One region of the Lysinibacillus sp. FSL K6-1151 genome, then DNA from elsewhere that is predicted to be linked to it. Evidence: riboswitches for the same ligand, from Rfam matches in the RefSeq annotation. Region 1 holds a riboswitch; each other region holds the start of a gene.
What was found. Region 1 has a riboswitch for S-adenosylmethionine ahead of metA (homoserine O-succinyltransferase). Riboswitches for the same ligand answer to the same signal wherever they lie in the genome.
Positions count from the first base shown of each region.

Region 2: another riboswitch for S-adenosylmethionine. It lies ahead of MHI04_RS19675 (bifunctional homocysteine S-methyltransferase/methylenetetrahydrofolate reductase); the one in region 1 lies ahead of metA (homoserine O-succinyltransferase).
Region 3: another riboswitch for S-adenosylmethionine. It lies ahead of metK (methionine adenosyltransferase); the one in region 1 lies ahead of metA (homoserine O-succinyltransferase).

Region 1 covers NZ_CP152040.1:2,459,021-2,469,482, forward strand. Annotated here, with positions in the region: gene parC (DNA topoisomerase IV subunit A) at 1-102, opposite strand, end outside; gene parE (DNA topoisomerase IV subunit B) at 99-2,075, opposite strand; gene plsY (glycerol-3-phosphate 1-O-acyltransferase PlsY) at 2,635-3,237, shown strand; gene MHI04_RS11935 (HesB/YadR/YfhF family protein) at 3,257-3,547, shown strand; gene MHI04_RS11940 (spore germination protein) at 3,700-5,241, shown strand; gene MHI04_RS11945 (Ger(x)C family spore germination protein) at 5,267-6,466, shown strand; gene MHI04_RS11950 (hypothetical protein) at 6,471-6,704, shown strand; gene MHI04_RS11955 (endospore germination permease) at 6,735-7,883, shown strand; gene metA (homoserine O-succinyltransferase) at 7,924-8,859, opposite strand; SAM riboswitch class I at 8,969-9,079, opposite strand; gene MHI04_RS11965 (nucleotide excision repair endonuclease) at 9,229-9,654, shown strand; gene MHI04_RS11970 (hypothetical protein) at 9,707-10,093, opposite strand; gene MHI04_RS11975 (TrmB family transcriptional regulator) at 10,115-10,462, opposite strand, start outside.
Region 2 covers NZ_CP152040.1:4,063,135-4,073,596, reverse strand. Annotated here, with positions in the region: gene MHI04_RS19690 (tetratricopeptide repeat protein) at 1-1,283, shown strand, start outside; gene MHI04_RS19685 (globin-coupled sensor protein) at 1,908-3,200, shown strand; gene MHI04_RS19680 (protoporphyrinogen oxidase) at 3,433-4,827, shown strand; SAM riboswitch class I at 4,927-5,027, shown strand; gene MHI04_RS19675 (bifunctional homocysteine S-methyltransferase/methylenetetrahydrofolate reductase) at 5,119-6,966, shown strand; gene metH (methionine synthase) at 6,959-10,390, shown strand.
Region 3 covers NZ_CP152040.1:3,544,406-3,554,867, forward strand. Annotated here, with positions in the region: gene MHI04_RS16925 (MFS transporter) at 1-828, opposite strand, end outside; gene MHI04_RS16930 (TIGR01212 family radical SAM protein) at 1,065-2,021, shown strand; gene MHI04_RS16935 (class I SAM-dependent methyltransferase) at 2,018-2,593, shown strand; gene MHI04_RS16940 (alanine/glycine:cation symporter family protein) at 2,658-4,166, opposite strand; gene MHI04_RS16945 (alpha/beta hydrolase) at 4,294-5,100, opposite strand; gene MHI04_RS16950 (gamma carbonic anhydrase family protein) at 5,235-5,747, shown strand; gene metK (methionine adenosyltransferase) at 5,925-7,121, opposite strand; SAM riboswitch class I at 7,379-7,497, opposite strand; gene pckA (phosphoenolpyruvate carboxykinase (ATP)) at 7,887-9,473, shown strand; gene MHI04_RS16965 (alpha/beta hydrolase) at 9,559-10,462, shown strand, end outside.

The DNA.
Region 1 (10,462 bases):
AGGCAACGCGCGGTCTTGAATAATATATTTACTATAGCGACCAAAACGATCACCCATCACTTCTTCTAGCGGTAAATCTTGAAACTTTTCTGTACTACTCATGCTTGGTCCTCCTCTTGTTGGATGAATTCATTTTCTAAAATATTTGAATCATCCTCCATACCGAAGTCAACATTGGCTTCGATCCATTTACGACGCGGTTCTACTTTATCACCCATTAACGTCGTGACACGTCTCTCTGCACGTGCACCATCCTCGATTGTGACACGAATTAATGTCCGTGTCTCAGGGTTCATTGTCGTATCCCATAGCTGGTCAGCATTCATCTCACCAAGACCTTTATAGCGCTGCAATATGTAACCCTTTCCAACTTTCTGGATGGCCTTTTGTAAATCGTTTTCTGTCCAAGCATATTCAATCACTTCTTTTTTACCAGTACCTTTTGATACCTTATAAAGTGGTGGTAAAGCGATATAGACTTTGCCTCCTTCAATGAGTGGACGCATATAACGATAGAAGAACGTTAAGAGCAAGACTTGAATATGTGCCCCGTCCGTATCCGCATCGGTCATAATCACTACTTTATCGTAGGCTGAATCCTCCACAGCAAAATCCGTGCCAACACCTGCTCCAATCGCATGGATAATCGTTGATATTTCTTCGTTTTTCATAATGTCCTGTAGCTTGGCTTTTTCTGTGTTGATGACCTTACCGCGCAAAGGCAAAATCGCTTGGAATGTACGATCACGACCTTGTTTGGCAGAACCACCCGCAGAATCACCCTCAACTAAATACAACTCATTCTTGGCCGCATTGCGAGACTGAGCTGGTGTTAATTTGCCTGATAGAATCGTACTACCTTTTTTGCTTTTCTTGCCATTCCGAGCGTCCTCACGCGCTTTACGAGCCGCTTCTCTTACTTGCTGCGCACGGATTGCTTTACGTACAAGAGAAGCCGATAACTCTGCATTTTCCTCTAGCACATACAAAATTTGCTCAGACACTACGCTATCTACGGCAGAGCGAGCCTCACTTGTACCAAGCTTGCCCTTGGTTTGTCCTTCAAATTGTAATAAATGCTCTGGAATACGAACAGACACGATTGCTGCTAAACCCTCACGAATATCTGTCCCTTCAAGGTTTTTATCCTTGTCCTTTAGCAAGCCGATTTTTCTTGCATATTCATTAAATACACGCGTCAATGCCGCTTTTGCACCCGTTTCATGTGTGCCGCCATCACGAGTACGTACATTATTAACGAACGACAAAATCGTTTCTGAATAACCATCGTTATATTGGAAAGCGAATTCTACTTCAATATCATCTTGTATGCCTTCTACATATTTCACAGGATGAAGAACATCCTTTTCTTCATTCAAATACGCAACGAAAGCTTCAATGCCATTCTCATAAAAGAATACATCTTGTTTGCCTTCCTCGCGCTCATCGATTAATTCAATTTTTAAGCCCTTTAATAAAAAGGCTGATTCACGTAAACGTTCTGCTAACGTATCATAATTGAATTTTGTGACAGAAAAAATCGTTTCGTCTGGTAGGAAATGAACAAGTGTACCTGTTTGCTTCGTTTGCCCAATTTCTTCAAGTGTTGTGACAGGATGTCCACCATGCTCAAAGCGCTGACGATACTTTTTACCATCACGATGAATCGTCACCTCTAAAAATGTTGATAGTGCATTAACTACAGAGGAACCTACACCATGCAAGCCACCACTTGTTTTATAACCACCTTGTCCAAATTTACCACCTGCGTGTAACACCGTAAAAATAATTTCAGGGGTAGGTTTACCCATTTTATGCATACCTGTTGGCATCCCACGGCCAAAGTCGCGCACACTCATACTTTGATCCTTATGAATTGTGACAATAATATGAGATCCAAAGCCGGCCAGTGCTTCATCCACCGCATTATCTACGATTTCATACACAAGGTGATGAAGTCCACGGCCATCCGTTGAACCGATATACATGCCAGGTCGTTTGCGTACCGCTTCTAATCCTTCTAATACTTGTATAGCGTCATCATTATAAACGCTAGTTGACTGTTTATTCGTCAAAAAATTCCCCTCCAAAAAACAAACACATGTTCTATTTATGTTCTCATCCTAATAATAATAGCATTTCCTGTCAATAGCTAGCGACAGGTCCATTAAATTTTTAAAATTTGCTCACAGTTTTGATCATCTTTATCAATAGTAAACATCTGCAACAGTTGCTTAAAATTGGTATTTAAGCAGGGCAGACTGCTACTAGTATCCATAAACGTTTGACGCATAGTAGCCGATTTAGTTTCAGCATACATAGAATCTAGTTCAGTGTAAACGCTACAATGTTTATTACGGTTAAACTGGATAAAGTTAGACTTCTATTCTACCAAAGGAATGAAGGATTGACAAAATTGCCTTTTTGCCTATATTTTTATAAAGGCTTTTTTTCACTTTCTAGAATCTCATGTCTGAAAGCCTACCCCTTATTAATAGGTTTTCTTTTGTATTGAATTCAAGGCTCCTAATGAAATCTCCTTCATAACATTGTAGATTAGCAAGAAAAAGTGTAAAATACTTGTTACAAACTATTAGTACCAAGTGATGGACTATGAATGAAAGGAGTCCAGCTATGATCAATGGACTTATTATTTTATGTGCTTATCTAATCGGCTCTATACCTTCTGGATTATGGATAGGTAAAATTTTTTATAATACCGATATTCGTGAACACGGGAGCGGTAATCTTGGTGCAACCAACACATTCCGAACATTAGGGAAAAAAGCAGGTATTGTTGTAACCGTAATGGATGTGCTCAAAGGAACAGCTGCGGTTTTATTAGTAGCACTTCCCGTTTTCTCTGACAGCACACTGCATCCCTTATTACTTGGTCTTGTTGCCGTAATCGGTCATATGTTTCCGATCTTCGCCAATTTCCGTGGTGGAAAAGCAGTGGCAACATCCGCAGGTGTTTTATTAGGCTATTCGTGGCCACTCTTTGTCCTATTATTTATTACCTTTATTGTGACATTAAAAATCACAAAGATCGTCAGCCTAACATCGATGATAGCCGCTTTAGTAGCACTTATCTATGCAATCGTTTATTATTTTGTTACGGGTGACTTTGCATTAGGCATCTTGGTAGCCTTTTTATTTACCTTTATTATTTATCGTCACCGTGCCAATATTACACGTATTAAAAACGGCACTGAGCCAAAGGTAAAATGGCTTTAGGAAGAGAGGAGCATTCGAAATGAACATTGCATTGACAGATGAAGCACTCCAGTGGTTCAAACACGAAATGGAAGTAGAACCAGGTGATACGATTCGTTTTTATGCACGCTATGGTGGCTCTAGTCCTTTTCATGAAGGTTTTTCACTTGGCATGACTCGTGAAGAACCTATTGCTATAGGCGTACAGACAGTGGTTGATGATGTAACCTATTACATTGATGAGAAAGATCTCTGGTTCTTTAACGATCACAACTTACATGTTGACGTTGATGCTAGTAATGATGAATTGCAATATGACTATCGTACATAAAACAGTCTATCCTTTCAGTCCATGAAAGGATAGACTGTTTTTTTATTTGGCTCCATCATGCCAATAGTTAGATTTTCACCCTCACCTCGTTTATCTCTCAAAAAAATTGTCCACTCTATAAATAATGAGCGTATATTTGAGGAGGAAAACACATGTCTATGTCTAACAATATCGATACCTCCCCATCCCATACAAACGATTTGTTGTATACATCCCTAGCTAAAAATAAAAAAATCATTGAACAGGCGCTTGGTCACAGTAATGACATCATCATACGTGAAATCACAATTGGTGAATCTCCCCCTCATAACATCGCTATCATTTCGATTGATGGCTTGTCAGATAAAACGACAATCTCCGATTCTGTTATTGATAAGCTTATGGCAAATATCGAGGAAGAACAAGACATTGAAATAACGACCATTAATCAATATGTACGAAACTCCTATTTAACAGTTGGGGATGTGTCGAATATCGAGCATTTCACAACACTCTACAATGCCATTCTCAATGGGGAAACGGTTATTTTATTAGATGGGTTTGCAGAAGGGATTGTGACAAGTACCAGAAGTGCAAAGGATCGAGCCGTTACAGAGCCATCGACTGAATCTGTTATTCGAGGTCCTCGGGAATCCTTTACAGAAACCATACGTACCAATACAGCGCTCATCCGTCGCAAAATAAAAAGCCCGAATCTCTGGATAAAGTCACGAGTTATCGGTGATGTGACACAAACAGATGTAGCGGTTATGTATATAAATGGCATTGCCAGTGACAAAATCGTCGCAGAGGTATTAGCCCGATTAGACCGCATTAATATCGATGGCATACTGGAAAGTGGCTATATAGAGGATTTTATTCAAGACTCTAAAAACTCTATGTTTCCAACAGTTTACAATTCAGAACGTCCAGATGTTATCGCTGGTGAATTATTAGATGGCAAAGTGGCGATTCTAGTTGATGGTACTCCCTTTGTCTTAGTAGTACCAGCGTTATTTACATCCTTTTTGCAATCAGCGGAGGATTATTATCAGCATTGGATGATTAGCTCACTTGTACGCATACTTCGCTTTTTTGGCATCGGTCTGGCATTAGTCGCGCCATCCTTATATGTGGCTATAACTACCTTTCACCAGGAAATGCTGCCAACACCAATGTTGATTAGTATTGCTTCACAAAGAGAAGGCGTTCCCTTCCCCGCAGTTGTGGAGGCACTCATTATGGAGATTGCCTTTGAGGTATTAAGGGAGGCTGGGCTTCGTATGCCTAGAACAATCGGCCCAGCGGTGTCTATTGTCGGTACTTTAGTTATTGGTCAGGCGGCAGTTGATGCGGGTGTGGTATCTGCTGTAATGGTCATTATTGTAGCTTTAACAGCAATTTGTAGTTTTCTTTTCCCTGCCTACGGTTTGTCGAATACGATTCGTGTGTTACGTTTCCCATTAATGATTTTAGCAGCTATGTTTGGTTTATTTGGTGTTATGTTCGGTATTATGGTCATTATTCTCCATTTATGTAGTATTCGTTCATTTGGTGTACCTTATTTAAGTCCATTTGCACCGTTAGTTTTAAAGGATCAAAAGGATGCCTTTCTTTTGTTCCCTCGTAGAAAGTTACTAACACGACCTCGTTTAGTTAATCAAAAAAATATTGTTAGAGGACATAAATATGTCAATGTAAAGGGCAGGAAATAACTACTGGATAAATGAGGAATGGAATATGGCAAAAATAAAAGTGATTTGCTTACTATGTATCCTCACTTTACTGTTAAGTGGCTGCTGGAGTAAGCGTGAATTAAATGAATTAGCCATTGTCGTAGCACTGGGTATTGACAAAATAGACGAAGAATATGAGATTACCGTTCAAATTGTTGATCCAAGTGAAATTTCGATGCGACAGGCTTCCACGCAACGCTCTCCTGTCGTTAGCTATCATTCGAGAGGCGAGACCATCTTTGAGGCAATTCGAAAAATGACAACCAACGCTGCCCGAAAACCGTATTTTGCCCATCTTCAAGTGGTTGTTTTAGGGGAAGATCTAGCAAAAGAAGGAATTAGTGATTCACTTGATTTAATTGTAAGGGACCATGAATTTCGTAAGGATTTCGATGTCATTATGTCTCATGAAGCGACAGCGAAGGAAGTGTTAAATGTACTAACACCCATTGAAAAGATACCCGCTAATAAAATGTTAAATTCCCTTGATGTCTCTGAAAAAGCTTGGGGCGCCACAATAGCTGTCAATATAGATGAGTTAGTCAATACATTAACGACTAAGCATAAAGGGGCATTAATTACTGCTATTGAAGTACATGGTGATAAGAAATTAGGTGTAGATCAAACAAATGTGCAACGAGTTAAAACGCCTGTGCTGTTGCAGTATGCAGGATTAGCGGTCTTTAAAGGGGATAAATATATTGGACTATTGACTGAGGGAGAAAGTAAAAGCGTTAGTTTCCTGAATGATAAAATACAGAGTACGATCGAAATCATAGCCTGCCCAAAGAAAGGAACTCTATCATCTGAAATCACTCAATCCACAACAAAAGTGAAAGGGTCTTTTGATAACGGAATGCCGAAAATTGATGTCCGTATTAATGTTGAGCAGAACATAGGAGAGGTCGAATGTGATATCGATCTTACAAAAAATAAATCCATTGATTATGTCAATAAAAAAACAGCTAAGGGCATTGATGAACGAATTCAAAAAACATTGGAGAAAATACAACAGCAATATGAGGTTGATGTGTTTGGTTTCGGTGATGCCTTACATCGTGCAGATCCAAAACAGTGGAAAAAAATTAAGGATGAGTGGGCTTCCATCTTTCCAGATTTGGCGGTAGATGTGCAAGTGAAAGTAACGACACAAGGTTTAGGTACGATGCAAAATTCATTATTAAACAAGCCAAAGGAGGAGTAACGAAATGGTGCTAGCTGTAGCCATCTTTATCATTTCAATGATCCTAGCACTTATTTTTATACCAAAGCTAAAAAAGCAGCATGATTCAAAAACCATTGTCGTATTTTCTATTTTGCTTCTCATCGGAACGGCTTTGAATATGGGAAATGCGCTAAAAATCCATATTCCAAGCCCATTGGATTTGATTACCTTTATCTTTACACCAATTAAAGATTATATTGTGTCATTAACAAAATAGATAGAAGGATAAAAAATGGAGGGTTGCTCGATGGAAAAAGAGATTATTAGTTCAAGACAATTTACAATCATTACATTCCTCTATTCTATCGGAACGGCAATTTTAATTATCCCTTCTAGTATTACGGGTGCCGCTAAGCAAGATGCATGGATTGCCGCCTGCATTGGAGTTGTCCTTAGCCTGCTGGCCGTTAAATTATTTTTAACACTAGCCAACCAAACACCGTCACTTAATTTTGTAGAGGCAAATGAAAAAATTCTTGGTCGTTTTTTTGGAAAAATCACAGCCAGTTGTTTCCTAATCTTAACCTTTCTATCTGCTGGAGAATTACTCTATTTTATCGGTATTTTTATGAAAACCGAAGTCATGCCGGAGACTCCGACATTAGCATTTGCCTTGATGTTTAGTATTATCATTATGTACGCTGCTTATTTAGGCATTGAGACCTTTGCCCGTTCAGCAGAAATTATTTTTCCAGCATTTGTCTTTATTTTTATTTTTTTTATGGTTTGTATTACGCCTCAAATTCATTTTGAGAACATTCAACCCTTATTAGAAGCAACCAAAACATCTATGCTTTATAGTATTGCACGCTTTATGAGTATCTTTTCCTTTCCACTACTGGTGTTATTAATACTGTATCCTGCTGGTGTCAATGTACAGCCATCTGCACAGAAAGGGTTATATTTTGGGACAATCCTCGGTGGCATCGTCTTAATTACGTTGATTGTGCTATCGATTCTTGTTTTAGGACCTGAGAATACGTCATCTAGAACATTTCCTAGCTATGCCTTAGCGCAAAGAATATCGATAGGGAATTTTTTGCAGCGCATTGAAATCATCATGGCCTTTATGTGGATTTCATCTATTTATATTCGCACATTTATGTATTTCTATACGACTGTTGTCGGTCTTGCGCAAATTTTAAAAATCAAGGATCATCGCCCTCTCATATTACCGATGGGTCTAATTGTCATTGGGCTTTCTCAAATTATTCATCCAGACATTGTACATTCAACCAATTACAATAATGAAATTTGGCCAATCTTTTCTTTTATAATCACCATTTTATTACCGATACTTTTATTGATTGTCGCAGTTATACGAAATCGCAAAACCAAAGCTCAAAGTACCGAAACGCCTAATACAGAAACAACGAATGACAATCAAAAAGTCTAATTTCTTTTATGGTGAGAAAAGAAATTAGACTTTTTATTAATTAAATATGATATTCAATTTCATCTACAAAATCCCATTCGTATGGTGTTTCTTGGTAAACATAGTAGTTCAACCAGTTAGAGAATAATAAATGCGTATGGGCACGCCATGTATTCATTGGCTCCTGTGATGGATCATCATTCGGGAAGTAATTCACAGGAACAGCGATATCTATGCCCTTTGCGACATCACGGCTATATTCATCGGCTAATGTTGTCGCATCATACTCCAGATGCCCTGTAATCATAATGTTTTTATTATCTTTTGATTGGACGATGAACACACCTGCATCCTCTGAATAGGATAATAATCGTAAGTCTGGATGATTGCGAACCTCGTCGATCGAAACAGAAGTATAGCGTGAATGTGGAGCGGTAAATAAATCACTGAAGCCACGTACTAAATCCACTGTTAAATCGGTGATTACATGGGAATAGACACCTGAGCATTTAGCTGAAAGTTCTACCTTTCCTATCCCATAATGATGATACAGTGCCGCCTGTGCCCCCCAACAGATATGTAAAACGGATGTCACATTCTTTTTGGACCAGTCCATAATTTCTGAAATTTCCCGCCAATAGTTAACTTCTTCAAAGGCCATTTTTTCTACAGGTGCTCCTGTAATAATCATCCCATCATAGCGACGGTGACGAATTTGGTTGAACGTTGTGTAAAATAGCTGTAAATGTGATTTACTGACGTTTTTCGACTCATGTGTGGCCGTATTTAAAAAGGTTATATTTACCTGTAGCGGTGTATTCCCTAATAAACGTAGTAATTGAAGCTCCGTTTTTTCTTTTTCGGGCATTAAATTCAATATTAATATGTTTAACGGACGAATTTGCTGTGTTTTCGCACGGTCCTCTTCCATGACGAAGATTTTTTCCTCACGTAAATGTTCTCCAGCTGGTAAATTTTTCGGAATATTAATTGGCATCTTGCGTTCCCCTCTCTTTGATCACTCTCTTTTAGCAAACCTTGCTGACAAATTAAAAAATCCTCCTCATTCCATACGAGATAGAATGAGAAGGATTTTTTCACGTCCACTCTTATCTCTCAAAGGAAAAATCCTTCGCTGGAATTAGCACCTTTCTAACAATTGTTAGAGGTTGCTGAAGCGTCATCGGGCCAAATCCCTCAGCTTCTCTTGATAAGATTATTTAATTACATCGAATTGTAGCATGAATTAGTTAGAATATCAATAATTCATAGAATATTTTGTGATTCAAATGCATGTTCCTCGTTTATTTGATGTACACTAAGCTTGCTATAAGTAGTGTTTCTACATTTAAAATTTATGGTAAACATGCCGTATTTATGTTACCATATAACTTTAGTAACAGAGAGGAACGTGAATACTTTGATTAAAATTGAATTTCCAAAACCTGATGTAGTCATCCGTCAACGTGAACAAGAAGTAAAACCTGGTGATGTGCCTATCACACCATACTTTGGTTTTATTGACTTCCATAAAATCACACGTGATAAAGGCGGCATTTTTTTATTCTATAATGACAAGAATGAGCTATTATTTGTCGGCAAAGCACGTAAAATTCGTCAACGTATTAAAAAGCATTTCGAGGACAATGTATCTCCGATGAAAAATCATCGTGATGAAGTGTTCAAAATTGAGGTCTATGAAGTAGAAGATCCAATGGAACGTGAAATTTACGAAACATATGCGATTAACACTTTCCGCTCCAAATACAATGTAGAGAAAGTCTTTTATTAAGATATCTTGTAAAGAAACCGAAATCTCATTTAATGGGATTTCGGTTTTTGTCTTATATAGAGGTTACGCGATCTATTGGCGTACTCTCGCCGTTTATTCGCAAATCAATCGTGTATAGCTCAGGATCTTTGGTGATGATTTTATATACATAGGGTTGAGCCACTTTTCGTTGCTCGCTACCTTCTTTCAGTTGGATGACTTGACTATTTTCTTCAGCCGCAATACTTGCCAGCACATTCCCTTTCGAATAATAAACAAGATAATACGTAGAGTCATCTTCATACAATAATTGAATCTTATCATTAGCCTCAATTTTTTGTTGAATATTGTCTGGAACGACAGTTAGCTCATGAATCATTAGTGATTTGGTAGGCGTTTTAGCGTTACATGCTCCTAACATTAATAAGCTCATTAAACCTAGCAACACGAATTTTTTCACGTTACTCCCCTTCCCTTATGACTATTCTAAGAAAAAAGCTTTACGCTCCTTAGCAATCCAGTCTTCTAATTCCTGATCATCACGTTTTACCAATCGATTGATAAGGACGTCATGCCAAACATAATCCTCTAACAAATAAATATGGACAGGGTCATTGGTGATAAAGGCCATTTCTTGCGTAGATGGAGAGTGACCATAAATCATTTCCTGACCATCTACCGATAAAATAAACCAATGTGGTGTAGACGTTTTTTTCGTGTAGTGTGTAGCTCTATGCTGGTCAATCGACTCTAGCTGTTCCCCTACATATAGGGTAATACCATGAATAGGAACATGCTGTGCCACTTCTTGAATATCTCCCCTTAAAGT
Region 2 (10,462 bases), 1.6 Mb from region 1:
ACGAGCAAATGTTAGCCAAGCGAAATAAAGAAAGAATTGATTCCCTACAAAATCTGACACAGTCAGAAAATACATGGTTTGCTCAAAATATAAAATTACTTACATTCACGGAAGTTACCCTAACAGCCTTGCAAAAAATATTGTATCAAATAGTGCGAGGGCTATTGAAAGAACAGCAACAACGGCATTTACAAATTATCCATTCAGAACAATCTCAGTCCATACAGGAGAATGTTTTAACATTGTTAGCGGAATATGACGATGTCTTGCGTGATGCCATTCCCGAATCTATCTATATCCTTGTTTGGCAAATTTCTTCGTTAGAAAAGCTAGCAAGCCGTATAGCAGTAGTTGATGATGTACTTGATATTGTGGAGTGGTACTTCCGTCATCAAGATGAACAGCTCCCTATTTTAGATGAAGAGGATTTAGATCATGAAGTCATTATTGATTTATATAAAGAAGCAGTTGAAGAACAAGACGCAGATGCACAATATCAATTGGGAGAATACTACAACGCTAGAGAAGGTGAACATTTTCAACCTGAAAAATCATTGAAATGGTTTGAATTAGCAGCGCTTCAGAATCATGCAGATGCTCAATACGTACTAGGGAATTTTTACTTTGAGGGGATTGGTGTGGAAGAAAATGATTCCCTTGCTTTTTCATACTATGAAAAAGCAGCTTTACAGGGGCATGCGGATGCCGCCAATAATTTAGCGGATATGTATTTCAATGGGGAAGGCGTACCGCAAGATTTTATATTAGCAAAACAATGGTTTGATTATGCTGCTGAAAAAAATGTGGCAGAGGCGATGTTTACGTTAGGAATTATATACGAGCAGGGACTGGGTGTTGAAGCAGATGTAGAAGCAGCTTTCAATGCCTACAAAAAATCAGCAGAGCTAGGTTATGTCGAAGCGCAATATCGGCTTGGTGGAATATATTTAGAGGGACGCTTGGGTCAAACAAAGGAGGTAAACCGCGGCCTCTTTTGGTATGAAAGAGCGGCTGAACAATATCATGTAGATGCCTTTTATGATTTGGGCTATATATGGAGTAATGGACTAACTGGTATACGCAATATCGAAAAAGGTATTCATTGGTTTAAACAGGCTGCAATTCAAGGAGACGCGGACGCTAAGCTACAACTAGGGCATATTTACAATAAAGGTGAAGGAATTGCTAGAAACCTAAAAGAAGCCATCAAGTGGTATGGCCTCGCAGCAGATGCTGGTGTTGCAGAAGCTTCTAAAATATTACAGGAACTTAAAGGATTGTAAATTTTGTGTGAAAAAATATAGTTTATTTGAATTATTTATTTGCCATACATTTATAAAACTTTTGATTTAAAATGGGTTGTATTTTTAGGTATATGGATGCTCTCGTGGAGAGGGTAAAAAATATTGATATAGTGATATTTAAAGAAGATTAATAAAAAAGGATAAGAAAAATAAAAAAAATAGGCATAATAAACAAGAAAACGGGTAAAAAAGCTACCAAATAATATTGTGGTAGCTTTTTTCTTATGCATTACCATTAATTTTAAGATAGGGACTTTTGGTGTGGTATATGTAAAAAAACGGAATCGATAAGATTGACAGCAATTTATAAAATGATTAATGTAAATGAGTGATTTTGAAATAAAGCATACGTAAATAAGTCTACTGTTAGTCATGTACTGACTAGGTCTGCTTGCTGAGCGGGAATATTTTTTATGTGATTGTACAAAGAGGTACTCGACATGCTTTTGGAGGAAGTGTGCCAGACAGAAAGAGTATTAGCCCATAGCATAATAGCTAATCTGTTTTTATCGGTATTTTTTCTTGTATCAATCAATATGTTAAAAAAGGGATTTGGTGTTTCTCAGCCTGCTGAAAGTAAACGGAATGAAAGAGGGAAGATGTGTGATTTTTCAAAAACAGAGAAAGACGAAGGTATTGGATTTACAGCAATATACAGTAAAAATGGATTTGTCTACTCGCCAATCAATGGTGAAACAAATTGAAATGCTGAATCTAACGAAGCAAGACTTACAATATTTAAAAGCTTTCCAGCCATATGTTATGGACAATGTAGATCACATCGTAAACCGTTTTTACAACATGATAGGAACAGAGCATCATTTGGTAGATATTATTAGTCATCATAGTTCTGTAGACAGACTTAAAGTAACGCTACGGCAGCATATTATTGAAATGTTTAACGGAACCATTGATGAGGTTTATTACCAAAGACGAGTAAAAATTGCAAAGGTACATGTTCATATTGGGCTTAGAACCCAATGGTATATTTGCGCATTCCAAGATTTATCCATATCATTTATTGATTTAGTCGAAAAAAATATAGAGCACCCCCAAGATCAATTTAATACGATCAGGGCCATATCGAAAATTTGTAATTTCGAGCAGCAGCTCGTTTTGGAGGCTTTTGAAAACACTGTAGAACAAATGAAAGAAAAAATGATGCATGAGAAAGAAGCTATTGAACGACAAATTGTTGATTCTTCCGAAGCACTTGCCACAATTTCTCAGGAAACAAATAATTCATTTTGCTGCTTAAGCAAGCAATCTGACGAAATTAAACAATTGGCTAAAAAATCACTTGATGTCTCAACACTGGCTGAAAATCAAGCACTTGAAGGTCGTGAACGTTTAAAAAATCAATCACAAAATATGCTTAATATTATTCATTCACTTCATGATATAGAAGAAAATATTGAACAATTATCGGATATGTCTAGGGAAATGGAGACAATCATGAATGTTGTTACTAATATTGCTAATCAAACCAATCTGTTGGCATTGAATGCTGCAATTGAAGCGGCGCGTGCTGGAGAAGCGGGCAAAGGCTTTAGTGTAGTGGCTGATGAGGTGCGTAAATTATCTATTCAAACGAAGGATTCGGTTACTTCGGTGGCATTGTTATTGAAAAAAACGAGTGAACGGACAGAGAAATTAGAGCATTCTCTGGCAAATATTCAAGATGAAGTGGCGTCAGGTGAGGAAAACATGTTACAAACTGAAGGTCAATTTACAAGCATATTGGGAGCCATGACAGAAGCAAAGGATCAAAACGACTGTATGGCAACGAAAATACAAGCAATCGTCGGGATATTAAACGAGTTAGGGACATCATTTACAGAAGTAACGAATTCAGCAGAAAACTTAGCGAGCTTTTCCCAAAATCTAAAAGGATAGACTACTAAATTAACGTTTATGTTTCCGTATTTTTTAGACATATTAAACACTATAGTACCTATAAATATGTGTATTTTTTGTAAACCTTGAAATGGAAATTCCATATGATTAAGCTAGAGCTATCTCACAGATGAGGTAGCTCTATTTTTGCTAAATTTGTAAAGGGTTTAACGTAATTTTCAATGAAAATAAGTTTATACTGTAGGAAGAACTAAAAATAGGGGCGGTTACTATGAAAACAGTTGTTGTATTAGGTGGCGGTATTACAGGATTATGCACAATGCATTATTTACAACGTCAAGTGAAGGAAAATAATGTAGATGTGCGTCTAGTGCTTGTAGAAAAAAATACATATTTAGGGGGCAAATTATATTCAACACATGAGCAAGGTTTTATTATGGAAACAGGTGCTGACTCGATTGTAGCTCGTCATAAAGGTGTTATGGAGCTTGTACAGGAGCTTGATTTTGAGGAGAATCTAGTTTACAACGAAACAGGTATTTCCTATATTTATACGAATAATGAATTACATGCCATTCCGGCAGATTCTACTTTTGGAATACCAATGAGTTTGGCATCCTTGGAGCAAAGCACATTGATTACAGAGCAAGGTAAACAAGATGCATTAAAAGATTTGACTTTACCAAACAAAGACTTCACAAAGGAAAGTTCAATTGGAGAGTTTTTAACCTATTATTTAGGGGAAGAGCTTGTAAAAAATCAAATTGCACCCGTTCTTGCAGGTGTTTATTCAGGTGATTTACACCAGCTTTCGATTGCCTCTACTTTACCGTACTTGATTGACTATAAGAACGAGTATGGAAGTATCATAAAAGGCTTTGATGCGAATCGTGAGCAATTTGCTAAAGCAGCCAATAAAAAGTTTATATCGTTCAAAAACGGTTTATCTTCTCTAATTGATCGTCTCGAACAAACATTAACCGATGTAGAGATCATCAAGGGTGTCGCAACTGTCAATGTTCAAAAGCAAGAAAACCACTATTCAATTGCCTTAGCTAATGGTGAAAGCATCGAGACAGATTATGTCGTTTTAGCACTGCCGAATGAGGCTGTTCAAGGCCTACTACAGGATGAATCATTAAACCGTTATTTTGACCAATTTACGACAGCTTCAGCAATTACGATCTATTTAGGTTTTGATGTACCAGACTCTAGATTGCCAGCAGATGGAACGGGCTATATTGTCTCACATAATTCTGATGTTACATGTAATGCTGCAACTTGGACAAGTCGTAAATGGAGGCATACATCAAGAGATCATAAATTACTTGTGCGACTCTTTTATAAAAGCATCAATCCAGCATATGAGCAACTCCGTGCCATGTCTGACGAAGAATTAGCAGCGGTTGCTTTAGAGGATGTGCGCAAGAGCCTAGGAATAGAGGAACAGCCAACAGTTATTAATGTCACAAAATGGATTGATCAAATGCCAAAATATGATCTAGCTCACCGTGAAGCATTACAAGGTTTAGTTCAAGAATTACAAGAAAACTATCCTAATCTATCCATCGCAGGTTGTTCATACTTTGGGGTAGGGATTGGTGCTTGTATTCAAAATGGGAAAAAAATCGGTGAGGAGCTTGCAAAGGAACTAGCCAATTTCTAAGCTTTTAAGTGAAAAATTTCTTTGTTATGTGAAATAGTCTTGACTCATTCGTCAGTAAACGATATGATTCTTTTAATTATTTAAAAAATTCATACTACATTCTTATCAAGAGAAGCAGAGGGACTGGCCCATTGAAGCTTCAGCAACCAACTTTTTTGTCAGGTGCTAAATCCAGAAGACCATTGAGTCGAAGATGAGAAGGAAAAAACAATGATGAGTCATTAAAGCCTTCTTTTTTTTATAAAAGAAGGCTTTTTATTATACAGAGATATAGGAAGAGAGGCTAGTTTAATGAGATTGCTTGAAAGGTTAAAAACGCATGTATTGACGGCAGATGGCGCAATAGGCACAGTGCTTTATGGCTATGGTTTGGAGTATTGTCATGAGGAAATGAATGTACAGAAACCTGAGTTAATTGAAAAGATTCATAGAGAATATATTGCAGCTGGTGCTGATATCATCCAAACGAATACGTATGGTGCAAATGCCATTAAATTAGCTCGCTATGGATTAGAATCGCGTGTCCAACAATTTAATGAAGCAGCGATTACAATCGCAAAGCGAGCTGCGGCAGATGGAGGTCAGTTTGTCTTAGGGACAATTGGTGGTATTCGTGGTATTCGTAAAAGTGATGCAACGTTAGATGAAATCTTAGCAACTATTGAGGAGCAAGCGAGTGTTTTACTTGCTGGGAATCCAGACGGCCTTTTACTCGAAACCTATTATGATTTTGAAGAATTAACAGCTACCTTAAAGATGCTACGGACAAAGACAAAATTACCGATTATTGCGCAAGTTTCCATGCACGAACCTGGTGTTTTACAAAACGGTATGTCTTTAAATAACGCCCTGCATGAGCTAGAAAAACTTGGTGCGGATATTGTGGGTGTCAATTGTCGTTTAGGTCCACACCATACCATTCAGGCGTTTGAAGGTGTAGAACTTCCTGATAAGGCATTTATGTCGGCTTATCCGAATGCTTCACTCCTTGACTTAGAAGATGGTCGTGTCGTTTATGAGTCAGAAGCTGAATATTTTGGTCGAGCGGCTGTGGAATTACGTGATCAAGGGGTACGCTTAATTGGAGGCTGTTGTGGTACGACACCGAAGCATATAGCAGCAGCGAAGAAGTATTTAGAAGAGTTATCACCAGTTCATGAAAAGTATGCCAAACCGGAGAAGATTCAAATTGTTCGTGAAGCAGAGCCAACGAAGTATGAACCTCTTCATGAAAAAGTAAAGCGCGAACGCTCTGTCATTGTAGAGCTAGATACACCTAGACATCTGGAAATTGATGGTTTTCTGGAAGGGGCAAAACAATTGTATGATGCAGGAGCAGATGTCGTCATGATGGCAGACAATTCTCTGGCTTCTCCACGTATTAGCAATATTGCTATGGGTGCATTGTTGAAGAGTACTAATGGTGTACGTCCTCTAACACATATTACATGCCGAGATCGTAATTTAATCGGTCTGCAATCACATTTAATGGGGTTAAATGCATTAGGAATTCATGATGTGTTAGCTGTTACTGGTGATCCAACAAAAGTTGGGGACTTCCCAGGTGCCACAAGTGTTTATGATGTCTCATCAATGGAGCTGATCCAATTAATTAAGCAGTTAAATCAAGGCATTTCCTTCTCAGGTAAACCACTTCGTAAAAAAGCAAATTTTTCAGTAGCTGCTGCATTTAATCCAAATGTCCGTGTATTAGATCGTGCTGTGGCACGCTTAGAGAAGAAAATTGAGTATGGAGCAGACTACTTTATTTCACAGCCAGTATATACGAAGGAAAAAATTGTGGAAATTTATGAGGCAACCAAGCATTTGCAAGCACCTATTTATATTGGTATTATGCCCGTTACAAGTTATAAAAGTGCTGAATTCTTACATCATGAGGTGCCAGGCATAAAATTATCTGAAGATGCCTTAACAAGAATGAAGGCCTGTGGTGAAGATAAAGAACGTGCAACATTTGAGGGGATTGCCATTGCGAAGGAATTAGTTGAGGTGGCTGCACAGTATTTCAATGGCATTTACCTTATCACTCCATTTTTACGTTATGATGTGACATTAGAGTTGATGAAATATATTGAGCAATTGGATGAACAGAAAAAAGGGGTAAGTATACATGGCTAAGCACTTGATTGAAAAGCAACTAGAGAAACGTATTTTAATTCTTGATGGCGCAATGGGAACAATGCTACAAAACGAAAACTTATCCGCTGAGGATTTTGGCGGGGAGGAGCTTGATGGCTGTAATGAAAATCTTGTGCTTACTAGACCTGATGTAATTAAGGAAATTCACCATAAATATTTAGAGGCAGGCGCAGATATTATTTGTACGAATACTTTTGGCGGGACACCTCTTGTGTTAAATGAATATGATCTTGGCGCAAAAGCGGAAGAAATTAATAAACGTGCCGTCGAAATTGCTCGTCAAGCAGTGGATAACTTTTCAACATCAGATTGGCCACGCTTTGTTGCTGGCGCAATGGGTCCAACAACAAAAACATTATCCGTAACTGGCGGTATTACATTTGATGAGCTAGAGGAAAACTTTTATGTACAGGCGAAGGCGTTAATTGAGGCAGGAGCAGACGTCCTTTTACTAGAAACTAGTCAGGATATGTTAAACGTAAAAGCAGGTACTCTAGGTGTAGCACGTGCTTTCGCGGCAACTGGCAAAGAACTACCCGTCATGATTTCAGGAACAATTGAACCGATGGGTACAACACTCGCAGGGCAAACGATTGATGCTTTTTATATTTCTATTGAACATATTAAACCACTATCCGTTGGCTTAAACTGTGCGACTGGACCAGAGTTTATGACGGATCATATTCGTTCATTAGCAGAGCTTTCCACAGGCTATATTAGCTGTTATCCGAATGCAGGCTTGCCGGATGAAGAAGGTTGCTATCATGAATCACCAGAATCTTTATCACAAAAATTAAAAGGCTTTGCAGAAAAGGGCTGGCTTAATATTGTAGGTGGATGTTGTGGGACGACTCCAGCTCATATCACAGCTATCCGTGAGGTTTTAAAAGATGAAAAACCACGCCAAATACCAGAGAAAACACATGGTCATGCGGTATCAGGAATCGAACCATTATTGTATGACGATTCTATGCGTCCATTATTTATTGGTGAAAGAACGAATGTTATAGGCTCTCGTAAATTTAAGAATTTAATCATTGATGGGAAGTTTGAAGAAGCTGCAGAAATTGCACGTGCGCAAGTAAAAAATGGTGCACATGTTATTGATATTTGTTTAGCCAACCCTGATCGTGATGAATTAGCTGATATGCGTGGTTTTATGCAGGAGGTTGTGAAAAAGGTTAAGGTTCCTCTTGTAATCGACTCGACAGATGAAAAGGTCATTGAGGAAGCATTAAAATTTTCTCAAGGAAAAGCCATCATTAACTCTATAAATCTAGAAGATGGTGAAGAACGATTTGATGCAGTAATGCCACTCGTAAAGAAGTATGGAGCCTCATTGGTAGTTGGAACCATTGATGAAATAGGAATGGCCGTTGATCGTCATCGCAAGCTTGAAATTGCCGAACGTTCCTATAAATTATTAACTGAAAAATGGGGACTTGCACCGGAGGATATCATTTTCGACCCGTTGATGTTCCCTGTAGGGACTGGTGATGAGCAGTATATTGGATCGGCTCTAGAAACAATTGAAGGAATTCGACTAATCAAAGAAAAGATGCCACAGACATTAACTGTACTGGGTGTAAGTAATATTTCATTTGGCTTACCACCAGTTGGCCGTGAAGTACTGAATGCTGTGTATCTTTATCATTGTACACAGGCCGGCTTAGATTATGCCATTGTCAATACAGAGAAACTAGAGCGTTATGCATCCATTCCAGAGGCAGAAATTAAACTTGCAAATGACTTACTGTTTAATACGAATGATGAAACATTAGCAGTATTCACAGACTTTTATCGTGATAAAAAGAAAGAAAAGACCGAAGCGGATATACCAAAAACGGTTGAAGGTCGTTTAGCTTATTATATTTTAGAAGGTACAAAAGAAGGGCTGATTGAGGATTTAGATGCTGCACGCGAAATCTTTGAGGCGCCACTTGATATTATTAATGGTCCTTTAATGGCTGGTATGGCTGAGGTAGGTCGATTGTTTAATGATAACCAACTCATTGTAGCGGAGGTTTTACAATCAGCAGGCGTGATGAAGGCTGCTGTTGCCCATTTAGAGCAATTCATGGAAAAGGATGAAGAGAGTGCTGGAAAAGGGAAAATGGTTTTGGCTACCGTTAAAGGAGATGTGCACGATATTGGGAAAAACCTTGTTGATATTATTTTAAGTAATAATGGCTATAAGGTTGTCGATTTAGGCATTAAAGTAACACCAGCACAATTGATTGAAGCGATTCGCAAGGAAAAACCAGATTTTATCGGGCTATCAGGCTTACTGGTAAAATCAGCGCAACAGATGGTCATTACTGCTCAGGATTTCAAAGAGGCTGGCATTGATGTACCGATTTTAGTTGGTGGAGCTGCACTTTCTCGACGCTTTACAGAAACAAAAATTGCAGATGAATACAATGGTCCAGTTATTTATTCAAAGGATGCTATGCAGGGATTAGAGCAAGCAAATCTATTAATGGGTAAGGAAACGCGTGCGAATTTCTTAGCTGAAATCCAGGAATCTCGTCAAAAACGTCTAGAGGCAGATGTAAAAAGAGCTGCACGTCCAGCTAAAGAGATAACAATAAAGCCAGTACGTACTGTAAAGGGAGCGTCAGTATTTTTACCAGCTGATTTACGTCGTCATGTGAAGAAAGACTATGCAGTATCGCATTTATATCCATACGTCAATATGCGTACATTGCTGGGACATCATTTAGGCTTGAAAGGGCAGGTTCAGCAATTGCTAGATGCCGGTGATTCACGAGCAACAGAACTAAAGGATTTAGTAGATGATTATTTAAAAAGTGATTTATTAAAGCCTTCAGGTTTATATCAATTTTTCCCTGCTCAAGCGGATGGGGATGATGTCGTTGTTTATGATCCTGCCGATAGTAAAACAGAAATTGAACGTTTTACTTTCCCGCGCCAGCAAGTAGAACCATTTTTATGTCTTGCCGATTTCTTAAAAACGGTAGAGAGTGGAGAAATGGATTATATTGCGCTCATGGTGGTAACAGCAGGGCAAGGGGTTATGGCAACAGCTCGTCAGTTAAAAGATTCTGGCAAATTCCTTGAAAGCCATGCACTGCAATCGACTGCACTAGAATTAGCAGAGGGCTTTGCTGAACGTATGCATCAAGAAATACGTGACCAATGGGGCTTCCCAGATGCCACTGATTTTACAATGAGAGATCGTTTTGCAGCTAAATATCAAGGGCAACGTTTTTCTTTCGGTTATCCTGCGTGCCCTAACTTGGAGGATCAGGAAAAACTATTCGGCTTATTAAAGCCTGAGGATATTGGCGTTCACCTTACAGAAGGTTTTATGATGGAGCCTGAAGCATCTGTTTCAGCGATTGTTTTTGCTCATCCCGATGCTCGCTACTTCAATGTTTAAGGCGTAAAATAGGAGGATATAGATAGTCAATGAATTGACTATCTATATCCATTCCATTGAATCATTGAAGAG
Region 3 (10,462 bases), 1.1 Mb from region 1:
AAATACGAGCTGACGCTTTAAATTGTTTTCCCATCTTTTCACAAGCGGTGCAATGAGTGGCTGACCTACAACTATAAGCAAACCATTTATTGTCCAAAGTAAACTATATTGCTTTAACCCTAAGCCTAAATCTTGAGTATAGGATGAAATAGTAGCACTCCATTGAGAATATGCAAGCCAACATAACACTGAGGATGCGCTAATAATTAACAAAGCATAGAATGGTGCTTTGTTAACAATTCGTTTACTTTCACTGACGACATTTTTAGGGGCAATACTGCCTGCCTCTAAACGTTTAAATGTAAATAAAGCAATAAAAAAGAATAAAATATACATGCCTAAATTCACTTTAAAAACATAATCAAATTGATAATCAGCCACTATACCCGCAAGAGCAGGGCCAACTGCAACACCGACATTCTGTGCCAAATAGATCGCATTAAAGGCTTTTCGTCCGCCCTCAGGCCATGCAGCCCCTGCTAATGCGAACATACTTGGAAAAACGATGCCCCCACTAAAGCCTAGTATCGTTAAAAACCACACATAATGTGGCCAACCATGCCAAATTGTTAAGCCTATTAATGAAGCAATCGTTAGCAGGATGCCAAACATAATCGCCTTATAGCCACCGATTCTATCAAATAAGTAACCACCTAATAGATTGCCCAATACTCCAGCAGCAGAGTTGAGCATTAAGACAAAACCAGCCATCGCTAAAGTTTTCCCTAAATAATCATGCATATATATGGCATTTAAAGGCCATAAAAAAGAGTTACCTGTTGTGTTCACAAGCATTCCAATAAGTAAAAACCAAACACGTTTTGGCATATGATGACCTCCATTATTTCGCCTCTCTAAATAGCTAGTTTATGCTGAAAACCTTAAAAGCACAAGAAAAATAATTTTACCCTTTTTACAAGTATGCCATCATACTTTAACTAAGTTTTAAAAGTCTTTTTCTTGTTTTCATTACAATTTTTCTTCATTGATGTAACGATCAAGCCCTTCCCCCATGACGGAACGAAAAGCACATGATAGAATAAAGCGTTAGAGGAGTGAAATAAATGACAGAAACGAATTTTCCTTTTCCTTCAGAAGGAAAAAGGTATTATACATGGAATCGCTATTTACGTGATCAATTCGGACATAAAGTATTTAAAGTCGCATTAGACGCAGGCTTTGATTGTCCAAACCGTGATGGCACAGTCGCTTTTGGTGGCTGTACATTTTGCAGTGCTGCAGGCTCTGGTGATTTTGCCGGTAATAAGGTAGATCCAATCGATGTACAATTTGCTGAAATCCGAGACAAAATGCATCAGAAATGGAAGGACGGCAAATATATGGCGTACTTCCAAGCCTATACAAATACACATGCCCCACTGCCAGTTTTAAAGGAAAAATTTGAAGCTGCTTTAGCACAAGAAGGTGTTGTTGGTCTTTCCATTGCTACTCGCCCTGATTGTTTGCCAGATGATGTCGTGGAATACTTAGCAGAGTTAAACGAGCGTACGTATTTATGGATTGAGCTTGGTCTTCAAACCGTGCATGAAAAAACAGCGAATCTGATTAATCGTGCCCATGATTATGCAACCTATGTGGAAGGCGTTGAAAAATTGCGCAAGCACGGCATACGTGTTTGCTCACATATCATTAATGGCCTGCCTCTTGAAGACTATGACATGATGATGGAAACTGCTCGAGCAGTAGCACAGCTAGATGTCCAAGGCATAAAAATCCACTTACTACATCTACTAAAAGGGACGCCAATGGTGAAGCAATATGAAAAAGGCATGTTAGAATTTTTAGATCAGGATGTCTATACAAAACTAGTAGCAGATCAATTAGAACTTCTCCCACCTGAAATGGTCATTCATCGTATTACCGGCGATGGACCGATTGATTTAATGATTGGACCAATGTGGAGCGTCAATAAATGGGAAGTATTGAATGGTATTGATGCCGAGCTTGAACGTCGTGGCAGCTGGCAAGGGAAGTTTTATAAGGCTGAGGTTACAAAATGAAACTACAACGTGTTTTACAATATGCACAGCAGCTTTTAAAGGACAGTATAGATGAGGGAGATACGGTCGTTGATGCTACTGCTGGAAACGGTCATGATACATTGTTTCTAGCACAGCTTGTGGGAGATAATGGACAAGTTTATGCCTTTGATGTTCAAAAAGAAGCGGTTGATGCAACACTCCTTCGTCTTTTAGATCACGGTTTAGAACATCGTGCACTGGTCCTTAATAAAGGGCATGAAGACGTAGCACAGTATGTACACAAGCCTGTAGCTGCAGCCATTTTCAACCTTGGCTATTTACCTGGCAGCAATCATGACATTATTACAAAGCCCGCTACAACGACACAAGCTATTGAGGAATTACTAAAGCTTTTGAAGGTTGGCGGCCTAATCATTCTTGTTATTTATCATGGTCATCCTGGTGGTAAGGAAGAACGAGATACGGTTATGGACTATGTTAGTAGGCTTCCACAAAAACATGTACATGTCTTAAAATACGAGTTTCTCAATCAACAAAATGATCCACCCTTCGTTATTGCGTTAGAGAAAATGAAAGAATTTCCTATTTAATACATGACATGCAAAAGGCTATCTACTAGTTTAATAGAAACTAGTAGATAGCCTTCGTCATTTACTATTTATTTTTACGTTGCTCATTATAATCAACCCAGAAATCTGCACCCTTAATGCCTAGTTTACGAGGATCAAAGACAGGGTCTTTCCCCTCTTTTTTCTGTTTCTCGTAATCTTTTAATGCTACGATAGCTGGTTTCATAATAATTAAAATAGCAAGAACGTTAATCCAAACCATTAGTCCAAGACCCACATCTCCCATTGCCCAAGCTAGGTCAGACGTACGGACTGTACCATAAAAGGCAGCAACTAAAATGGCAATTTTCGCAATCCAAATGAAAATCTTCTCCGTGCTACCTCTGAATAAATAGGCGACATTCGTTTCAGCAATATAGTAATAGGCCATAATTGTTGTAAAGGCAAAGAAGAATAACGCGATTGCTACGAATGGAGCTCCAAAACCAGGTAATGATGAATCAACTGCATATTGTGTATAAGCAGCACCTGCTTCAATACTTTTCGCAAATGTCATTTGCTCATCGCCTGCTAATCCGCCACTATTGAATTCCCCAATATGGATAAATGGATCTGCTCCTTCAGCGGCCTTTTCATCATGTACATTGTACATACCTGTAAATAAAATCATAAATGCAGTAGCAGAACAAATTAATAATGTATCAATGTACACAGACGCCGCTTGTACTATCCCTTGTTTAGCAGGATGTGATACTTCCGCAGCAGCAGCAGGGTGCGCCCCTGTTCCTTGACCAGCTTCATTGGAATAGATGCCACGCTTCACTCCCCAAGCTATCGCAGAACCAATGATACCACCAAAAATCTCTTGTGCACCAAAGGCACTTGAGAAAATTAAAGCAAAGACTGCAGGTACCTCAGAAATATTCATAGCAATAATGATAATAGCCATAATAATGTATGCTAATGCCATGAACGGTACAATGATTTGGGCAGCATTCGCGATAGATTTAACTCCCCCAATAATAATAGCACCTAACAACACTACAATAATCAGTCCTGTAATCCATGTATCCAGACCAAAAGCGTTTTCAACAGCTCCTGCAATGGCGTTAGACTGCACACCTGGCATTAAAATTAGCATTGCAATCAACGCAGCTACAGCAAAAATAACTGCAAACCATTTTTGACCCATTCCCTTTTCTATGTAAAAGGCTGGTCCACCACGATATTCCGTATCTTTTTCTTCTTTATAGATTTGTGCTAATGTTGACTCTACATATGCGGTAGCCGCACCAATGAAAGCGATTGCCCACATCCAAAAGACAGCACCAGGTCCCCCCATCCCAATTGCAGTTGCAGTACCAGCAATATTACCAGTTCCTACACGGCCTGATAATGCAATCGACATTGCTTGGAAAGATGAAATCCCCTTTTCCGATTTCTCCCCTTTAAACATTAAAACAAACATGTCTTTAATGTGTCTTACTTGCAGAAACCTTGTGATGATTGAGAAAAAAAGTCCAATCAATAAAATACCATAAATAAACCACGGTCCCCATAAAATACCATTCAACTTACCAACGATTACCTCCATTTTACCCCTCCAATTTGAAAATACCATACTTTAAGTCATTATAGTATTACACTTTTCTGAAAATTACAACATTATATTTAAGTAACAATATTTAAGTAAGTCTTCTAGTAAATGGAAGGGATAAAACCTATTTAATGATATAACCGATTCTTCGAAGAGCATTATTAATAAAATCACGAATATACATAAAAATCTCTTCTCGTTCTACTTCGTGAAATAAATTGTGATAGCAATTTGCCCATTCTTTAAATTGAAACTCTGTAAACTCTTGTTGATGGAGCCAATTTCGAGTTTGTCGTGTTTCCGTAATTTTATCTTTCTCAGCTGTCATAATGAGCATAGGCATATTCGGAAATTCACCTTTTGGAAGCATCACTAAATTTTTCATCATCTGCTGAAGCTCTCGATACCATTTCACTGAAACGACTGACATGAATGGTACCTCATCTTTCATTTCGTCCCTACCTTCAACATTGCGTGTAAGGTTCTCATATGAAATATTGTGAGTCATTTTAACATTTGCAGTCAATGCACTTAGACTCGTTAAAGCATTTGATAATTTACCTGGTAAAAGCTTTAATTGCAGCCACGGTGATGTCAAAATAATGCCTGCACATTCATATTGCTTCTTTTGCATTGTGTGAAGAACTAACGTTGCTCCAAGCCCATGTCCTATTACAAAAGTTGGTAAATTATATGAAAAAGCATTCTCAATCAGATTTCTTGTATATTTATTGTACAATTTGAAGTCCTCATCATGGACACGAGCAAACCTTGCATTCACGCCATGATTAGGTAAATCTCCCATGACTATGTGGAAGCCTTCCAATCTTAATTTCTCTATCAGCCATGCATACCATCGGTGATTTTCATATGCACCATGAACTATAGCAATCACAGCCTTTGCTTGTCCTTCAGCTTCCCATTTCCACATTCACATAGTCCTCCTAAAAAATAATTACACATTGATTATATCGAAATAAATAGCTCATTTTAATTTTATATTTCCATAAAGTTGCGTATTTGATACGATAATACTACATTATAGAAAGAATTGAGGCGATTTTCATGATTTATCCATTTAAAGATAAAATGCCAAAGATCGATCCATCTGTCTTCATTGCTGATTACGCAACTGTTACGGGCGACGTAACAATTGGTGCTGAAACAACCATTTGGTTTAATACGGTCATTCGTGGTGATGTTTCCCCAACCATTATTGGGAAACGTGTCAGTATCCAAGATCTTTGTTGCTTACATCAAAGCCCAAAATTTCCGCTAATTATTGAAGATGAGGTAACAGTTGGACACCAAGTCACTTTACATAGCTGTACAATTCGCAAAAATGCTTTAATTGGTATGGGCTCCATTATATTAGACGGGGCAGAGATTGGAGAGGGTGCATTTATTGGGGCAGGAAGCCTAGTACCTCCTGGTAAAGTCATTCCTCCGAATAGTTTAGCATTAGGTCGTCCGGCAAAAGTAGTCCGTGAATTAAATGCAGAAGATAAAGAGGATATGGAACGTATCGTGCGCGAATATGCAGAAAAAGGACAATATTATAAATCCCTTCAGAAGTAAACAATATACACAAAAATTCAATATTAACGAAAAAAATACCTCGCATTTCCGTGTAACCAAAATGTTCACGGATCGTAGCGAGGGATTTTTTGTAAAACAAAGGGGACAATATTGCCCCTTTCCTTTTTAATACATTAGAATAATTTTCTAATGTATTCATTACTTTAGCTCAATAGTTTATAGATGTGCCTTTTCTCGTAGAGCATCTGCTTTATCGATTTGTTCCCATGGTACATTTAAATCTGTACGACCAAAATGACCATAAGCTGCCGTTTGTTTATAAATCGGACGACGTAAATCTAGCATTTTAATAATACCTGCTGGACGTAAATCAAATAGCTCACGTACCCACTCTACGATTGCGCTTTCTTTCACTTTACCTGTACCAAATGTGTCAACCGCAATGGAAACTGGTTGAGCCACACCAATCGCATAGGCAAGTTGTACCTCAGCGCGTTCTGCCAAGCCAGCTGCTACAATGTTTTTTGCTACATAACGTGCCGCATAAGCCGCTGAACGGTCTACCTTTGTTGCATCCTTACCAGAGAATGCGCCACCACCGTGACGTGCATAACCACCGTATGTATCAACAATGATTTTACGTCCTGTTAAACCAGCGTCCCCTTTAGGTCCACCGATAACAAAACGGCCAGTCGGGTTAATAAAGTATTTCGTGTTTGCATCTAATAATTCACTTGGCACAACGGGTGCAATAACAAATTCTTTCAGATCAGCTTGAATTTGTTCAAGTGTTGCTTCTTCATCATGTTGTGTTGAAATAACAATTGTATCCACTCGCACAGGTACATTATTGTCATCATATTCAATCGTTACTTGTGTTTTTCCATCAGGACGTAAATACGCTAATTCACCTGATTTACGAACTTCTGTTAATCGGCGTGCTAATTTATGTGCTAAGCTGATTGGCAATGGCATTAGTTCAGGTGTTTCATTACATGCATAACCAAACATTAGACCTTGGTCACCAGCACCAATTGCTTCAATATCAGCATCTGTCATAGAGCCTTCACGAGCCTCTAAAGCTTGGTCAACACCTTGTGCAATATCAGGCGATTGTTCGCCAATAGCTACAAGCACCGCTAGATTTTCAGCATCAAAGCCATATTTACCACGTGTATAGCCAATTTCTGCTACAGTATCACGAACGATACCTTTAATATCAACGTAAGTAGAAGTAGTTATTTCTCCTGCTACTAATACTAATCCTGTTGTGACAGTTGTTTCACACGCTACACGTGCATTTGGATCTTCTGCTAAAATAGCATCTAAAATGGCATCCGAGATTTGGTCACAAATCTTATCTGGATGTCCTTCTGTTACACTCTCTGATGTAAACAGTCGACGGTTTGTCATTTGGTTTTCCTCCTATTACTCTTACAAAAAGTAGTTGTGTATGAATACGGTACTCATTACCCATGTCAAGTCCGCTCCTAAGGATTGAACTCTCAAGCCGTTACTGCTGCTTTTAACACGAGGATTTCGAAAGATCTGTCATTATAATAAGGAAAGAACTACATATACTTACCTTTACATTCTTTTTTAGCAATAAAAAAATCCTTTACTCACGTTACTGCACATGAGGAAAGGAATAATGACTTCGTAACCTTTCACTCTTATCGTTCAAGGGATGTTCCCTTGCATCAGGTTGGCACCAACGCATGATGTGAAATAAAACATGCAGGTTGCCGGGTTTCACAGGGCCTGACCCTCCACCAGCTCGGGATAAGAGTATCCGTTCAATTTCATGTTACTGAAAAGGTTGAACGTTGTCAAATATTTTCTTATGTATTACTGTATAGAAAGGAAGGAACTGATTACACAAAAACTTTTCATACTTGGATGATGATGTAAATAGAAGCAAATTAATCCCTACAACATACCTAGCTACTTGTGGTAACATATGTGTGGCTCAATTTTTGCGCCTAATTACAGTAGGATTGATCGGATTCTACTCGAAAAACATTATTTTTTGTCAGTTTATTGAAAAGTGATAAAAACTCTAAAATAATTTCTTAATTAGTATAGATTATTTAAGCAATTGTGTTATACTATTTTTGAAATTAAGAAAAAATCCCTCTAAATCAAGGGAATACTATAAAAAAGGATGGTATTTAATCGATGAATTCAGTAGAAATTGCAAACGAACTGAAGGAATTATTAAACGGCGGTAACATTAATGTTCAACTTTCAGTACCACAATTAGCAGAAAAAGCTACATCTCGTGGTGAAGCAATGTTAACAGTAGATGGCGCAGTTCGTGCAGAAACTGGCAAATACACTGGTCGTTCACCTAAAGATAAATATACGGTAGAAGAAGAAAGCACAAAAGATCAAATTGACTGGGGTAAAGTCAACCAACCGATTTCTTCTGAAGTGTTCGATAACTTATATGTAAAAGTAATAAAATATTTAAAAGAACGTGACGAGTTATTCGTATTTAAAGGCTTCGCAGGTGCTGACAAAGATTCACAATTAAGCATCCAAGTAATTAATGAATACGCTTGGCACAACCTTTTTGCTCATCAATTATTTATCCGTCCAACTGAAGAAGAATTAACTTCTCATGTTGCAGACTTCACTGTCATCTCTGCTCCTAACTTTAAAGCAGACCCTGCAGTTGATGGTACTGCTTCTGAAACTTTCATCATTGTATCACTTGAAAAGAAAATGATCTTAATCGGTGGTACTGAATATGCTGGTGAAATGAAAAAATCTATTTTTGGTATCATGAACTACTTATTACCACAGCAAGGTATCCTTTCAATGCACTGTTCAGCAAACGTTGGTGAAGCTGGCGATGTGGCATTATTCTTCGGTCTATCTGGTACTGGTAAAACGACATTATCCGCTGATCCAGATCGTAAGCTAATTGGTGACGATGAACACGGCTGGTCTGATAATGGTGTATTCAACATTGAGGGTGGCTGCTATGCAAAAACAATCAACCTTTCTGCTGAGAAAGAACCAGAAATCTACAATGCAATCCGCTTCGGTTCTGTTTTAGAAAACGTAGCTGTTGATCCAGAAACTCGTATTTGTGACTATGATGATGGTTCATTAACAGAAAATACACGTGTAGCTTATCCAATCCAATACATCGAAAATATTGTTGATCCTTCTGTTGCAGGTCATCCAAAAACAATCATCTTCCTAACAGCTGATGCGTTTGGCGTATTACCTCCAATCAGTAAATTAACAAAAGAGCAAGCAATGTACCACTTCCTAAGCGGTTTCACTTCTAAGCTTGCTGGAACTGAACGCGGTGTAACAGAGCCAGAACCAGTATTCTCTACTTGCTTCGGTTCTCCATTCCTTCCACTTCCAGCAACAGTGTACGCAGAAATGTTAGGTCAAAAAATTGACGAGCATGGTGCACAAGTATTCCTAGTGAACACTGGTTGGACTGGTGGCGAATATGGTACAGGTAGCCGTATGAAGCTGTCTTACACACGCACAATGGTACGTGCAGCAATCGACGGAAAATTAACAAATGTTGAAACGACACAAGATGCTGTCTTCGGTTTACACATTCCAACAGCAGTTGAAGGTGTACCGTCAGAAGTGTTAAATCCTCGTGAAGCATGGGCAGATAAAGCTGCATATGATGCGAAAGCTGCTGAACTTGCAGGCTTATTCAACGAAAACTTCAAGAAATTCTCAAACGTTTCTGATGCCATTACTACACTTGGTGGCCCATTAAAATAACGACTAGACACAAGAATCAAAGGGAACGAATTCATTCGTTCTCTTTTTCTTTACCTTGAAGGTAGCTAGTATTAGGGAGATACATATGACAAAAAAATATAAAATACTATTTTCTATTCTTATAATGTTGTTAGCTTTATTTGTTGGCGCTGGTTTTTTTGCAGGAAATTACTTTTATAATCTGGCATTAAATCCTGACACTGATAAAACAGCAGTGCTAGATGCACCTCATAATGTAATAGCTGTCAATCCTCAGGAAGTTAAAGAGAAAGAAACAACTGAGCAATGGTTTCATAAGCAATATGAAGATGCTTCGCTTCAATCCTATGATTCGCTAAAGCTCCATGCTTACTCCATCCAAAATGATCACCCCACCGACAAATGGGCTATCATCTTTCATGGCTATTCAAGCGAAGGCGCACAAATGACAAAGTATGCTAAACATTTTTATGATATGGGCTATCATGTACTTATTCCAGATGCGAGAGGCCATGGTAAAAGTGAAGGAGATTATATTGGCATGGGCTGGCATGATCGTTTTGATGTTGTTTCATGGGTCAATCACATTGTCAGCTTAAATGAGAGCGCTGAAATTGTTCTTTATGGTGTTTCGATGGGTGGAGCCACTGTCATGATGGCTTCAGGAGAGAATTTACCAACAAACGTTAAAGCAATCATTGAGGATTGTGGCTATTCTTCAGTATGGGATGAATTTTCCTATCAGTTGAAAGCAATCTTTCACTTACCTGCATTTCCAATCATGCATTTCTCTTCTGTAGTGTCGAAACTAAAAGCAGGCTATACATTAGGTGAAGCGAGTGCAGTTGAACAAGTGGCAAAATCGAAGACACCCATGTTGTTTATTCATGGAGACAACGATACGTTCGTTCCATCTACCATGTTGAATGAAGTATATGAAGCGGCAAATGTACCAAAGCAAAAGTTGATTGTTGAGGGAGCTGGGCATGGTGGCGCAGAAAGTGTTGCAA